One region of the Desulfosarcina variabilis str. Montpellier genome, then DNA from elsewhere that is predicted to be linked to it. Evidence: riboswitches for the same ligand, from Rfam matches in the RefSeq annotation. Region 1 holds a riboswitch; the other holds the start of a gene.
What was found. Region 1 has a riboswitch for thiamine pyrophosphate ahead of Dvar_RS21420 (ABC transporter ATP-binding protein). Riboswitches for the same ligand answer to the same signal wherever they lie in the genome.

Region 1 (5,753 bases):
CCAATGGTTTTTTACCGTTATCTTTCTACCTGCCTCTTATTGCTCCTCGTCTGGAAGGCCCTGTCCTTGGCCCTGTCCTCCACGATGCTTCCTCCGCCGGAAGCGGCCCTGATGGCTTTTGCCACAGCGATAACAACAGCGGATTTCTGGAGTCATTTTCTGGTTAGCGGCTACCGGGTTACCTGTGCCATGGCGCTTTCCTGGATCATCGCCTTTCCAGCAGGCCTGATGCTTGGATTCAGCCGCAAAACCGATACCCTGCTCTCTCCTTTTGTTTTTCTGACCTATCCCATCCCGAAGATCGTGTTCCTGCCGATCTTTCTGGTCATTTTCGGGCTGGGAGATTTTTCGAAAATTTTTATGATCGCCCTAATTATTGGCTACCAAATCCTGGTCACCACCAGAGACAGCGTTCTGGGCCTGGACCGGGAGTATATCGACTCCTTTAAATCACTGGGTGGAACAGTTGTCCAAACCCTTCAACACGTGGTCATTCCAGCGGCCCTGCCCCAGGCCTTTACATCGCTTCGCATCGGAACCGGGACCGGCATTGCGGTGCTCTTTTTCGTTGAATCCGTTGCCACGGCTAAGGGCCTGGGATTTTTTATCATGGATTCATGGGGCCGATTTGACAATAATCTGATGTTTGTCGGCATCATCGGTATGAGTCTGCTGGGGGTCTGTCTCTATGAAATCGTCAACTATCTGGAAAAACGCCTTTGCGCCTGGAAATTTGTCAAGACGGCCAGGATCGATGATCGCCCCGGCCATTCCCGAAAGTAAAAAATCAGGCAAAAAAAGGCAGTGCCCCGTTTGAGGCGCGACCTATTTATTCGCCCTTCATCAAATCCGGCAACAAGGTGGCCACATCCACCTTTTTTTCGATAAGACCGTATTGTAAGGCAAAATCGGCAAATGCCTGCCATGCCTTACGATCGCATTGTTGATGCTTGGCGTAGTAGGGACGGGTCAGCTCAAAAGCAGCGGTTTCAACCTTCTTGTCTGCATCGGGCAGGGCCTTGAAATAGTCGGTCAAGGCAGCATTGGGAGAGGCGTCGATCACATCGATTGCTTTGGCAACGGCCTGCACAAAGCCTTGCACCTGATTTTTCTTGCTCGCCAGCGTTTTTGGCCCGCAAATAAAAATCAACTCATCGTAATCCGGGATGCCCCAGGTTTCCAGTTCGAAAAAACCGGTGTCGATTCCCTCGTGGGCCATGGTTACCGTCTCATAGGTCTTAAACGGTCCCATGACCGCATCGACCCGCCCGGCACTGAGCGCCGGGGCAATGGAAAAGCCCACATTGACCAGCTTATAGTCAGTGATATGGTTAATTTTTGCAAATGCGTCCATGAGCACATCCATCAGACCGGGAACCGTATAGCCGATGGTGCGGCCGGTCAGGTCAGCGGGCTTGGTAAAACCACTTTTTTTCAGATACATCAACGTACACAAGGGATGCCCGATCAGACGTCCCACAACACGCACGTCGATTCCCCGGCCGGCCGCCATCAGCGTCTGCGGCTCATAAGAGACGGCCAAATCGACCCGGCCGGCCACCGCCAGTTTCAAGGCATCTGACGTATCCGATGGATTGAGAATTTTTACGGTTACGCCCGCCTGAGAAAAAAAGCCGCGTTCCTGGGCTACATAGATCGGCATATGATCCACATTAGGGAACCAGTCGAGCATGAGCGTCAGGGGTGCCTCGGCCAGGGCCGGCCCGCTCCAGGATACACCGGCAATCAGGATCAGGATCATCAAAATGCGTTTCATCTATGATTTCCTCCTTGAGATGTTGGGTTGGGAGAATCTTTCCAGGCCAGGCAATGACGCTCCAGCCATCCCACGGCATGCCATAGGAAAAGGCCCATCAATGACAGCCACAAGATGGCGGCAAACACCCAGTCGGTTTTGAGACGCGCGTTGGACTGGATCATCAAATAGCCCAGTCCCTGCTGAGCGCCCACCCATTCGCCAATCACCGCACCAATGGTGGCCACGCTCACCCCCACCCGCAATCCGGCAAAAAAGTACGGCAGGGCCCAGGGCCAGTAGAGCCGTCGCAGGGTCTGCCAGAAGCCGGCCCCCATCAGGCGGAACAGTACGCGAAAGGCGCTATCGCAACTTCGAAACCCCTCCAGCAGGCTGACTGTGATCGGAAAAAATATAATTACTGCGGCCATGAAAATCTTGCTGGCCAGGCCGTATCCCAGCCATACCACCAGCAGGGGCGCCAGGGCAAATACCGGAATGGCCTGGGAGGCCACCAGAAACGGGGCCAGGGCCTTTTCCAGAGATGGCTTGGCGAACATGGCCACAGCCAGGGGCACCGCCAGAGCCAGGGCCAGGAGGATGCCGGCCATAATCTCGACCAGCGTGATCCCGGCATGAGGCAAAAGCTGCGGGGCGTGACCGACAGCCACCTGCACAATCCTGCTGGGTGGCGGTAGGATAAAGTCGGGCAAATCCGAAAGGCGGCTGCTGACTTCCCAGATACCGGCAACCAGCAACAGGATCCCGGCCGGTATGGTCCAAGTCTGTTTCACGCCTGCCGACCCTCCTGCAACATATTCAATACCCGGTGTTTGATGACCACCAATGGGGGATCTTCCAGTCGCCGCGGGTGGGGCATGGAAAGGGTTATGCGGTCCGCCACCCGCATGGGCGGACGCGTCAATACGATCAGTTCATCGGCCAGCACCAGTGCCTCCTCGATATCGTGAGTAACCATCAGGATCGTCTTGCCAAATTCGGTTTGCAGCAGGCGCAACATCTGCTGTAGATTGCGGCGGGTAATGGCGTCCAATGCAGATAAAGGCTCGTCAAGCAGCACCAGATCCCGGCCGAACATGAGCGTACGCGCCAGCGCGCAGCGCTGGCGCATGCCACCGGATACCATAGACGGCAGGTAATTTTCGAATCCGGCCAACCCCAGACGGTCGAACAATGCCTCGACCCGAGGCATGGACGTAGCTTTGGATTCACCGGCAATATCCGATGGCAGACGGGCATTGTCCACCAGTCCCAGCCAGGGCAGAAGCAGGTCGGATTGCTGCATGTAAGCTGCCAGTTGACTCAGGTCGGGAACAATCCGATCACGCCAGCGGATCTTGCCGGTTTCCATGGGCACAACGCCCATGATAAGATCGAACAAGGTGCTTTTCCCGCAGCCCGACGGCCCGATCAGGGCCACGCATCCGTTTTCCGGAACGGTCAGGCAAAAGTCCGTTATCACCGGGCTTGCGTCAAAATGTTTGGTAATTCCCTCGATGGTCAACAATGGTTACCCCGCCAAATGCGGCAATCGGGGAAAGGCAGGAACGAAAAATAAGAATCGTGCGATGAACTTCCCTACGCCGGCATTACCCGAATCAGGTTATAGGGGTCGGGGCTTCAAGCCCCCTCTCAGCCAATTCCCATCGACTCCCCCAGCAAAATACGAAAGATCCTCGAACGTTATTTTTTAGCCGTTGTTCGCGGCTTAATCGACTTCATTTCAGAAAGAATACTTCTTAGCATCGAAAGACAAAGCATGTCAAACCATCTACACCTTTCGTTACAGCGGCTTCGGCGCCCTGCCTTTTCTTTTTGCATTGCCTGCCAACACGCACTTTTTCACAAGTCTGGTAATTTACCAATCTGCGGCGTTTTGTCATTATTGAAATCGTTCAAAAAAACCACCCGCTGAGCGGGTGGTTTGATGAAGCGGCCTGGAAAGGGGCTGAATCCAGACGATGTTAGATGGTCGATTTTACCAATAGTCCTTTATAGTTGGCGTCTCAACAGGGCAATGTAATAGTCCCTCACATCCAAGGCATGCGTGGAGCCAATCGTACGGAGCACATTCTCAACATTATATCTGATGACTAATTGGTTGTATGCCATGTCACATACACGCAATGGTTTGCCCAATGTTTCGTCGGTTACGTCCTGGCAATAGTCCATATCAGACAGCGCATTGACAAGCAGTGTCTTGATCTCATCCGTTCCGGCCATTTGTCCTACTACATAGATGACATTGGATCTTACTTTTGGTCCGGACCGGCTGTAAATATTGATCAGATCATCGACGACTTCCTCCGGAAATATTTGGAACATCCTTTTGGCAATGTAAAGCTTACGTGCGCTTTCTCCTTCTTCTCCGACTTGCGTGGATTGAACATAACCCAGTGCAAGCCCGATGGCTTCATGGGATCGATGGTCAAATGCACGAAAAATGGCCTTGTCTAAATAATCTTCCTGATCGAAAAATTCCGGAGAGACAAAGGCGTTGATCACATTTCGGGATGAAAGACGTTCCAATTGATCAATACGCCGCTCTCTTTCCATGCTGAATGTATGGTCGACATCGGGCACCACGGGTTCTTCCGGATAAACCACACTGATTTGCAAGGCAATCAGCACGATCATCATAAGAATGACGGTTAGATGGGTTTTCATTTTGTTAGCCCTCCAAATCCTTGTTTTAACTATTGTTGAGACGGCAATTTGTTGAAATTGTAATAATCGTAAACCGCTTCTCGGGCTTGCATCCGTTGCCAGATAACCCGGTCGCTCATACCATCGATGTAATTCCTTACATAAGTCCAAAACCCGTGGCTACCAGAGTTGTTAACAGTATAAAAAACAATACCGTGGTTAAAGGTAGTCAGATAATAATTACCGGAGTTGCAACTTTGATAGAAAAAACGGCTGTATTTCATCTCATCTTTCGGGATCTCCAACGCTTTGCGAAAAAGAATCGTTTTACGACCAAAATGCGTTTTGGGATAGGGATCATCCGGGTCAGGCGGCTCCGGGTTGGTGATGAAGTATTGAAGGTGGTCAGGATTGTCGGGGTCAGGTTCACTGCCATCAGCCGCATACCATGCAGGAGTTCCCGAGTCAGGGAAACGCTCAAGAGCGCCAAAATTTACTGATTCCATGAGATAGTTCGTTCCAGACGGATCTCCAGGAATCTGGTAGGTGATGTAGTAGTTGTAGGCGGGCGTATCGTAATAATACGGTGGGGTACCTGTGGTCTCACCAAAATCATAGTTCATGACCCCACTGGTCCCGTCCTGAAAAATCGGCCACCAGTTCGGATACGCCTGATTGGTGATCAATCCTCGGACGCTGACATGGAACCAGGGGGAGCTGATGTTGAAAATTCTTGGATCGTCAATGGTGTATATATCAGTCACCTCTTCGCTGGCCTGTTCGCTTTCCGTTACAAACACAACGCCCATTCCATAATTGGCATGCCCCCGATAGATAACATGCGCATTTTCCGTCATCAAAGCCTGTCGCATGCCTTCGATGTCTTGGATAATATGGAAAATAAAAGCCTTCCCCGAACCATTGGTATACTGCCACAAACCATTTACTTTTTGAAAGCCATTGGTGTCGAACCAGTCTTCCGCTTCCTCAAGGGGGTTGTGAATGACGCCATAGCCAATGCAATAGTAAATATGCTCCTCCACTGCAGTTACATCGTTTACGGTAAGCAGAGTGGTCACAGCCGCCGACCACTCATCCTCATTGTCGCAGACCTCAAAAAAGATGGTATGCCCCCCTGAGGATAACGCGGTGGTGGTAAATGAAGCGGTGTGATTCAAAACACCGTCTATGCTGGAGGACCACCGATACCCCGTAATTTCACCATCAACATCATTGCCATGGCCGGTAAAAGTGACCTGTTGCCCTTCGGTAGCCGGGTTGGGACTGATACTGTCGATCACTGCCGTGGGAGGAAGGTTGTCCTCGCCCA
Region 2 (5,753 bases), 2.4 Mb from region 1:
ATTGAAGTATTTCCAATGCAATGGCCTGTGCAGTGTTGTTCATTTTTTCATGCCTTTTTTGATCTTGTTGATACGGCTGGTTTTCCTGCCACCTATACTGGCGCATTGACATCGGTGCACAGGAAAAAGTTCAAACGGTAGATGGCGCTTCAATTAATGTAGCACAGGCACGAACAAAGCCAACCCATAAAATTCAGTTGCCGTCAGCAATCATTTATGCCAATTTAACGAAAAAATCGCTTGACAGCAAATTCAAAACCAATGGGCTGACCAACAGGTCGAACAACCAGAGAGGCAACGCTTATGTCCGATCAGGAATATATTGAAATTAATGGTGGCAGGCCCCTTTCGGGCAGTGTTTGTGTTCAGGGATCGAAAAACGCCATTCTTCCCATGCTGGCAGCCTCCCTGCTTCCCGAACACGGTTGTAGCGTAATCCGCAATGTGCCACCGCTCAACGATATTCTCGTGGCCTTTGACATCATGCGCCACGTCGGTGCCAAGGTGGATTATTTTGCCAGTGAAAAAGTGGTTTGTGTGGACGCCACGCACTTGAACCGGTCGGATCTGCCTGAATCACTGACCTGCCGTTTACGGGCCTCGGTGCTGTTCATCCCGGCCCTGCTCAAACGACTGGGTGAAGTCCGCTTGCCCTCCGTCGGCGGTTGCCCCTTGGGAAGCCGCAACCTCAACTACCATTACCGCGGGTTTGCCCGTCTGGGGGCAAAGATCACGGCCAAGGATGCCTTTATCATCAGCGGGGAGACGTTTGCCGGGACCACCATGTATCTGGATTTTCCCAGCCACACCGGAACGGAAAATCTGATGATGGCCGCCTGTTTTTCCAAAGGCATATCGATTATTGAAAACGCCGGGGCCGATCCCGAAATCACCGATTTTGCCAAATTTCTGATCAAAATGGGCGCCAAGATTCATGGACTGGGCACGCGCACGCTCACCGTGGAAGGCGTACCCCAGCTCAATGCCATTGAATACTATGCCATGAATGACCGTCTGGACGCCGGCCTGTTCATGATGGCCGCCGGTATTGCTGGAGGACGGATTTCCATTATCGGCGTGGCACCCGAGGACATCCGTATCCTGATCGAAAAAATGATGCAGATGGGAGTTGAAATCAACGTCAACGGGTATGTGCTTGAAGTTTCTTCCCCAGGCCGACAATTAAAACCGGTCAACGTGCTCACCTGCCCCTACCCCGGTTTCGCCACGGATTTTCAGCCCGGCATGATGGCCCTGTCCTGCATTGCCGACGGCCAGAGTTACATCCGCGAACGTATTTTCGACAAGCGTTTCAGCCAGGTTTCCGAGTTGAGAAAACTGGGCGCGGTCATCGACCTGGACGAAGAGGATGGTCTGGCCATCGTCAACGGCCCCACTACATTCAAAGGCGCCGATACCCGTCCGGACAACATCCGCGCCGCGTCATGTATTCTTTTGGCCGGACTGGCCTGTCCGGAAACAACGATCGTGCGCAACATCTACCAGATTGGACGCGGCCATTTTGACATCGAGAACCGTTTTCAAGCACTCAGTGCCAATGTTGTGAGAAAAAACAGCGTGATCCGGACTTGATTTCCCAGCCCAGATCCATTAAGTAGATACAAAAAATAAAAATGCTGGGGGTGCCCCAATGGGGGCTGAGATGGCGCAGCGGCGCCAACCCTTTGAACCTGATGCAGGTAATGCTGCCGTAGGGAAGCATGACAGAATATACGATTGGATTTCTTTTTGTCAGGCTTGTCCTTCATGGGCAGGCCTTTTTTTATTCCGTTTGGAGGAGGGGAATATGGAGATCCGACTCAATGGGAAACCGGAACGTCTCACGGGAGCAATCACTGTGGGCGACCTGATCCGGGAAAAGGGGCTGGACCCTGAAACCGTCGTGGTCGAGCATAACTTGGCGATTATCACCACCGTAGACTTCGACCAGGTATGGTTAGAAGACAATGACAACCTTGAAATATTAAAATTCGTGGGCGGAGGCTGACCCCATGCATACAAACAATTCCAGCGATACGTTGACCATAGGCGGCCGATCGTTTGACTCGCGTTTGTTGATCGGTACCGGCAAATATCCTTCGGATGAGATGATCCCCGACATCATCACGGCGTCCGGGTCACAGATCATCACCGTGGCCCTGCGTCGAGTGGATTTCAGGGCCACCACCGACAATGTCATGCACCATATTCCCGATAGCATGCAGCTGTTGCCCAACACCTCCGGTGCCCGCAATGCCGAGGAAGCCGTGCGCATCGCCCGCCTGGCCCGGGCCACGGGATGTGGCAACTGGATCAAAATTGAAGTCATCCCGGACAACCTGCACCTGTTGCCCGACGGTCACCAGACCCTGTTGGCCACTGAAACCCTGGTCAAAGACGGGTTTGTGGTGCTGCCCTACATCAATGCCGACCCCGTTGTGGCCCGCCAATTGGAAGATGCCGGGGCGTCGGCGGTCATGCCCCTGGGAGCACCCATTGGTACCAACCAGGGCCTGACCACGCGGGAGATGCTGCACATCATCATCGATACGATCAACGTCCCGGTGGTGGTGGACGCCGGCATCGGCAAGCCATCCCAGGCCTGTGATGCCATGGAGATGGGAGCCGATGCATGCCTGGTCAACACAGCCATCGCCAGTGCCGGTGATCCGGTGGCCATGGCCGGCGCCTTTGCCGCGGCCATCCGAGCCGGCCGCGAGGCCTGCCTGTCCGGAACCGGCAGTGTCGGCATCCAGGCAACGGCATCGTCACCGCTGACCGGTTTTCTGTACGAATAGCGAGCTCTATTTTAGCAAAAAAATATTTTAGAAAGCCCTATTTCGGAAAGAAAATGACCATGAGTTTTTACACCACCTATGCCATGTGGCGGAACGCGGATCTTGTGGGACGCATGCAATCGGTAACCGATAGCGACGTGCGCCGCACCTTGAGCAAACGCACACTGACCGCCCATGATTTCCTCTGCCTGCTGTCGCCGGCAGCCGAAGCCCATCTGGAAGCCATGGCCCGCAAGGCCCACGGCCTGACCATGGCCCAGTTCGGGCGCACCATGGTGCTTTATACCCCGCTGTACCTGTCCAATTATTGCACCAACGGGTGCCTGTACTGCAGTTTCAATCATAAAAACCGGATCGACAGGCGTCAACTGAGCCTTGCTGAAGTCGAAGACGAAGCGCGTGCCATCAGCGCCAGCGGACTCAAGCACATCCTGATTCTCACCGGTGACGCACCGTCCATTGCCAGCGTGGATTACATCGCTGACTGCTGCCGGGTACTGGATCGATATTTTACGGCCATCGGCATCGAAATCTACGCCCTGACCGAAGACGAGTACAAACGATTGATCGCCGCCGGGGCCGACAGCCTGACCCTTTACCAGGAGACCTACAACGAAAGGCTGTATGCCGAATTGCATCCCAAAGGCCCCAAGCGGGACTATGGTTTCCGCCTGGACGCCCCGGAACGCGCCTGCCGGGCAGCCATGCGGGCGGTCAATGTGGGCGCCCTGCTGGGACTGGACGACTGGCACCGCGACGCCTTCTTCACCGGCTTGCATGCCCACTATCTGCAAGACCGCTATCCGGAAACCGAAATCAGCGCATCCCTGCCCCGCATCCGGCCCCACGTGGGCGGTTTTCAGCCTGGCTGCGTGGTTGAAGACCGTCACCTGGTCCAGATCATGACCGCCATGCGGCTGTTCATGCCCCGGTTGGGAATCGCCATCTCGACCCGGGAAAGCGCTGGTTTCCGCGACCGGTTGTTGCCCCTGGGCGTTACTCGCATGTCCGCCGGCTCCTGCACAGCCGTGGGCGGTCATATTGACGAGGACAACGGCACCGGTCAGTTTGAAATCTCTGATGAACGCTCCGTACCGGAGATGGTGGCCATGCTCCAGCAGGCTGGTTGGCAGCCGGTATACAAGGATTGGCAATCGCTGGGTAGGTAAGTTAGTTAGTTAGTTGGTTGGTTGGTTGGTTGGTTAGTTAGTTGGTTGGTTGGAGGTTGAAGGTTGAAGGTTGAAGATTGGAGCTTGGAGCTTGGAGCTTGGAGCTTGGAATTTGGAATTTGGAATTTGGAATTTGGAATTTGAAGGTCGAATGAATCCATGACGGCGAACGCATTTTTATTGGGTCTAAAGGCACATTTCACTGATGACCAGATTCGGCGGTTGGGGTCGGTGTGCGTGGGCATTGCCGGGGCCGGCGGCCTGGGGTCCAATGTGGCTGTCCATTTGGTGCGATCCGGCATCAGGCGACTGGTTGTGGTGGACTTTGACCATGTGGCGCCATCCAACCTGAACCGCCAGTTTTTTTTTTCCGATCAGGTGGGCATGCCAAAAGTCGAGGCCCTGTCCATCAACCTTGCCCGCGTTAATCCACAGATTGAAATACAAGCCCTGAACCTTCGACTAAACGCCGACAATGTGCACAAAATATTAGAAAAATGCCAAATTCTTGTGGAGGCGCTGGACGATGCCCAGGGTAAAAAAATGATGGCTGAGGCGTTTATAACCGATCCGCGGCTGCTGGTGTGCGCATCGGGCATCGGTGGCTGGGGTGACAGTAACCGCATTACCACCCGCCTGGTTCGAGACACATTCTGTCTGGTGGGCGACGGCAAATCGGAAATATCCGCGACCCGTCCCCCCACATCCGCCATCGTCGGCCTGGCCGCGGCCAAGCAGGCGGATGCGGTGATTGAAAAAATTTTGAACAACAGGGTTCAAGGATTCGAGGGGTCAAATGAAGGCACATGCCTCTTTACCCTTGACCCCTTGAATCCTTGACCCCTTGAACCCTTTACAAACGAGGTCCCCCATGCAATACACCACCCAAATGGATGCCGCCCGCAAAGGCATCATTACCACCCAGATGGATGCCGTGGCCGCCAAAGAATCGATCCTTCCCGAAACCCTGTGTGATCTGATCGCCACAGGCAAAGTCATCATTCCGTCCAATAAGAATCACGCCAACCTTAAGGCGCAAGGCGTGGGCCAAGGCCTGCGCACCAAGATCAATGTCAATCTGGGCATATCCAAGGATTGCTGCGACGTCGAGCGGGAACTGGAAAAAGTCCGCCTGGCCCTGGATCTCCAGGCCGAAGCGATCATGGACCTTTCCTGCTTTGGAAAAACCCAGGCGTTCAGGCGCAAGCTGGTGGCCATGTCACCGGCCATGATCGGTACGGTACCCATCTATGACGCCGTAGGCTTTTATGAAAAGGACCTCAAGGATCTGAGCGTGGATGAGATTTTCGAGGTGGTCGAGCGCCACTGCGAAGATGGTGTGGATTTTCTCACCATCCATGCGGGTCTCAATCGCAGCACCGCGGAAAAAATCAATCGCCGCGAACGCATCACCAACATCGTTTCCCGGGGCGGCAGCCTGATGTTTACCTGGATGCAGATGAATGACCGTGAAAACCCCTTTTACGAGCACTATGATCGTCTGCTGGACATCTGTGAGGCGTATGATGTGAGCCTGAGCCTTGGTGACGGGTGCCGGCCGGGATGCCTGCATGATTCCACCGACGCCTGTCAGGTGGAAGAACTGATCACCCTGGGAGAGCTGACCAAACGGGCCTGGGGGAAAAACGTTCAGGTGATGATCGAAGGGCCGGGACACATGGCCCTAAATGAAATCTCCGGCAACATGATGCTGGAAAAACGTCTTTGCCATGGTGCGCCCTTTTATGTGCTGGGACCCGTGGTCACAGATGTGGCGCCTGGTTAT

Region 2: linked by a shared signal. The riboswitch ahead of thiS (sulfur carrier protein ThiS) and the one ahead of Dvar_RS21420 (ABC transporter ATP-binding protein) in region 1 are both predicted to bind thiamine pyrophosphate.

The regions. Positions count from the first base shown of each region.
Region 1 is NZ_CP159846.1:4,742,250-4,748,002, reverse strand. It holds gene Dvar_RS21435 (ABC transporter permease) at 4-783, shown strand; gene Dvar_RS21430 (ABC transporter substrate-binding protein) at 830-1,777, opposite strand; gene Dvar_RS21425 (ABC transporter permease) at 1,774-2,550, opposite strand; gene Dvar_RS21420 (ABC transporter ATP-binding protein) at 2,547-3,284, opposite strand; TPP riboswitch at 3,336-3,444, opposite strand; gene Dvar_RS21415 (hypothetical protein) at 3,770-4,444, opposite strand; gene Dvar_RS21410 (PKD domain-containing protein) at 4,474-5,753, opposite strand, start outside.
Region 2 is NZ_CP159846.1:2,348,829-2,354,581, reverse strand. It holds gene Dvar_RS10640 (HDOD domain-containing protein) at 1-43, opposite strand, end outside; gene murA (UDP-N-acetylglucosamine 1-carboxyvinyltransferase) at 304-1,593, shown strand; TPP riboswitch at 1,630-1,735, shown strand; gene thiS (sulfur carrier protein ThiS) at 1,808-2,008, shown strand; gene Dvar_RS10625 (thiazole synthase) at 2,013-2,798, shown strand; gene thiH (2-iminoacetate synthase ThiH) at 2,858-3,967, shown strand; gene thiF (sulfur carrier protein ThiS adenylyltransferase ThiF) at 4,127-4,807, shown strand; gene thiC (phosphomethylpyrimidine synthase ThiC) at 4,839-5,753, shown strand, end outside.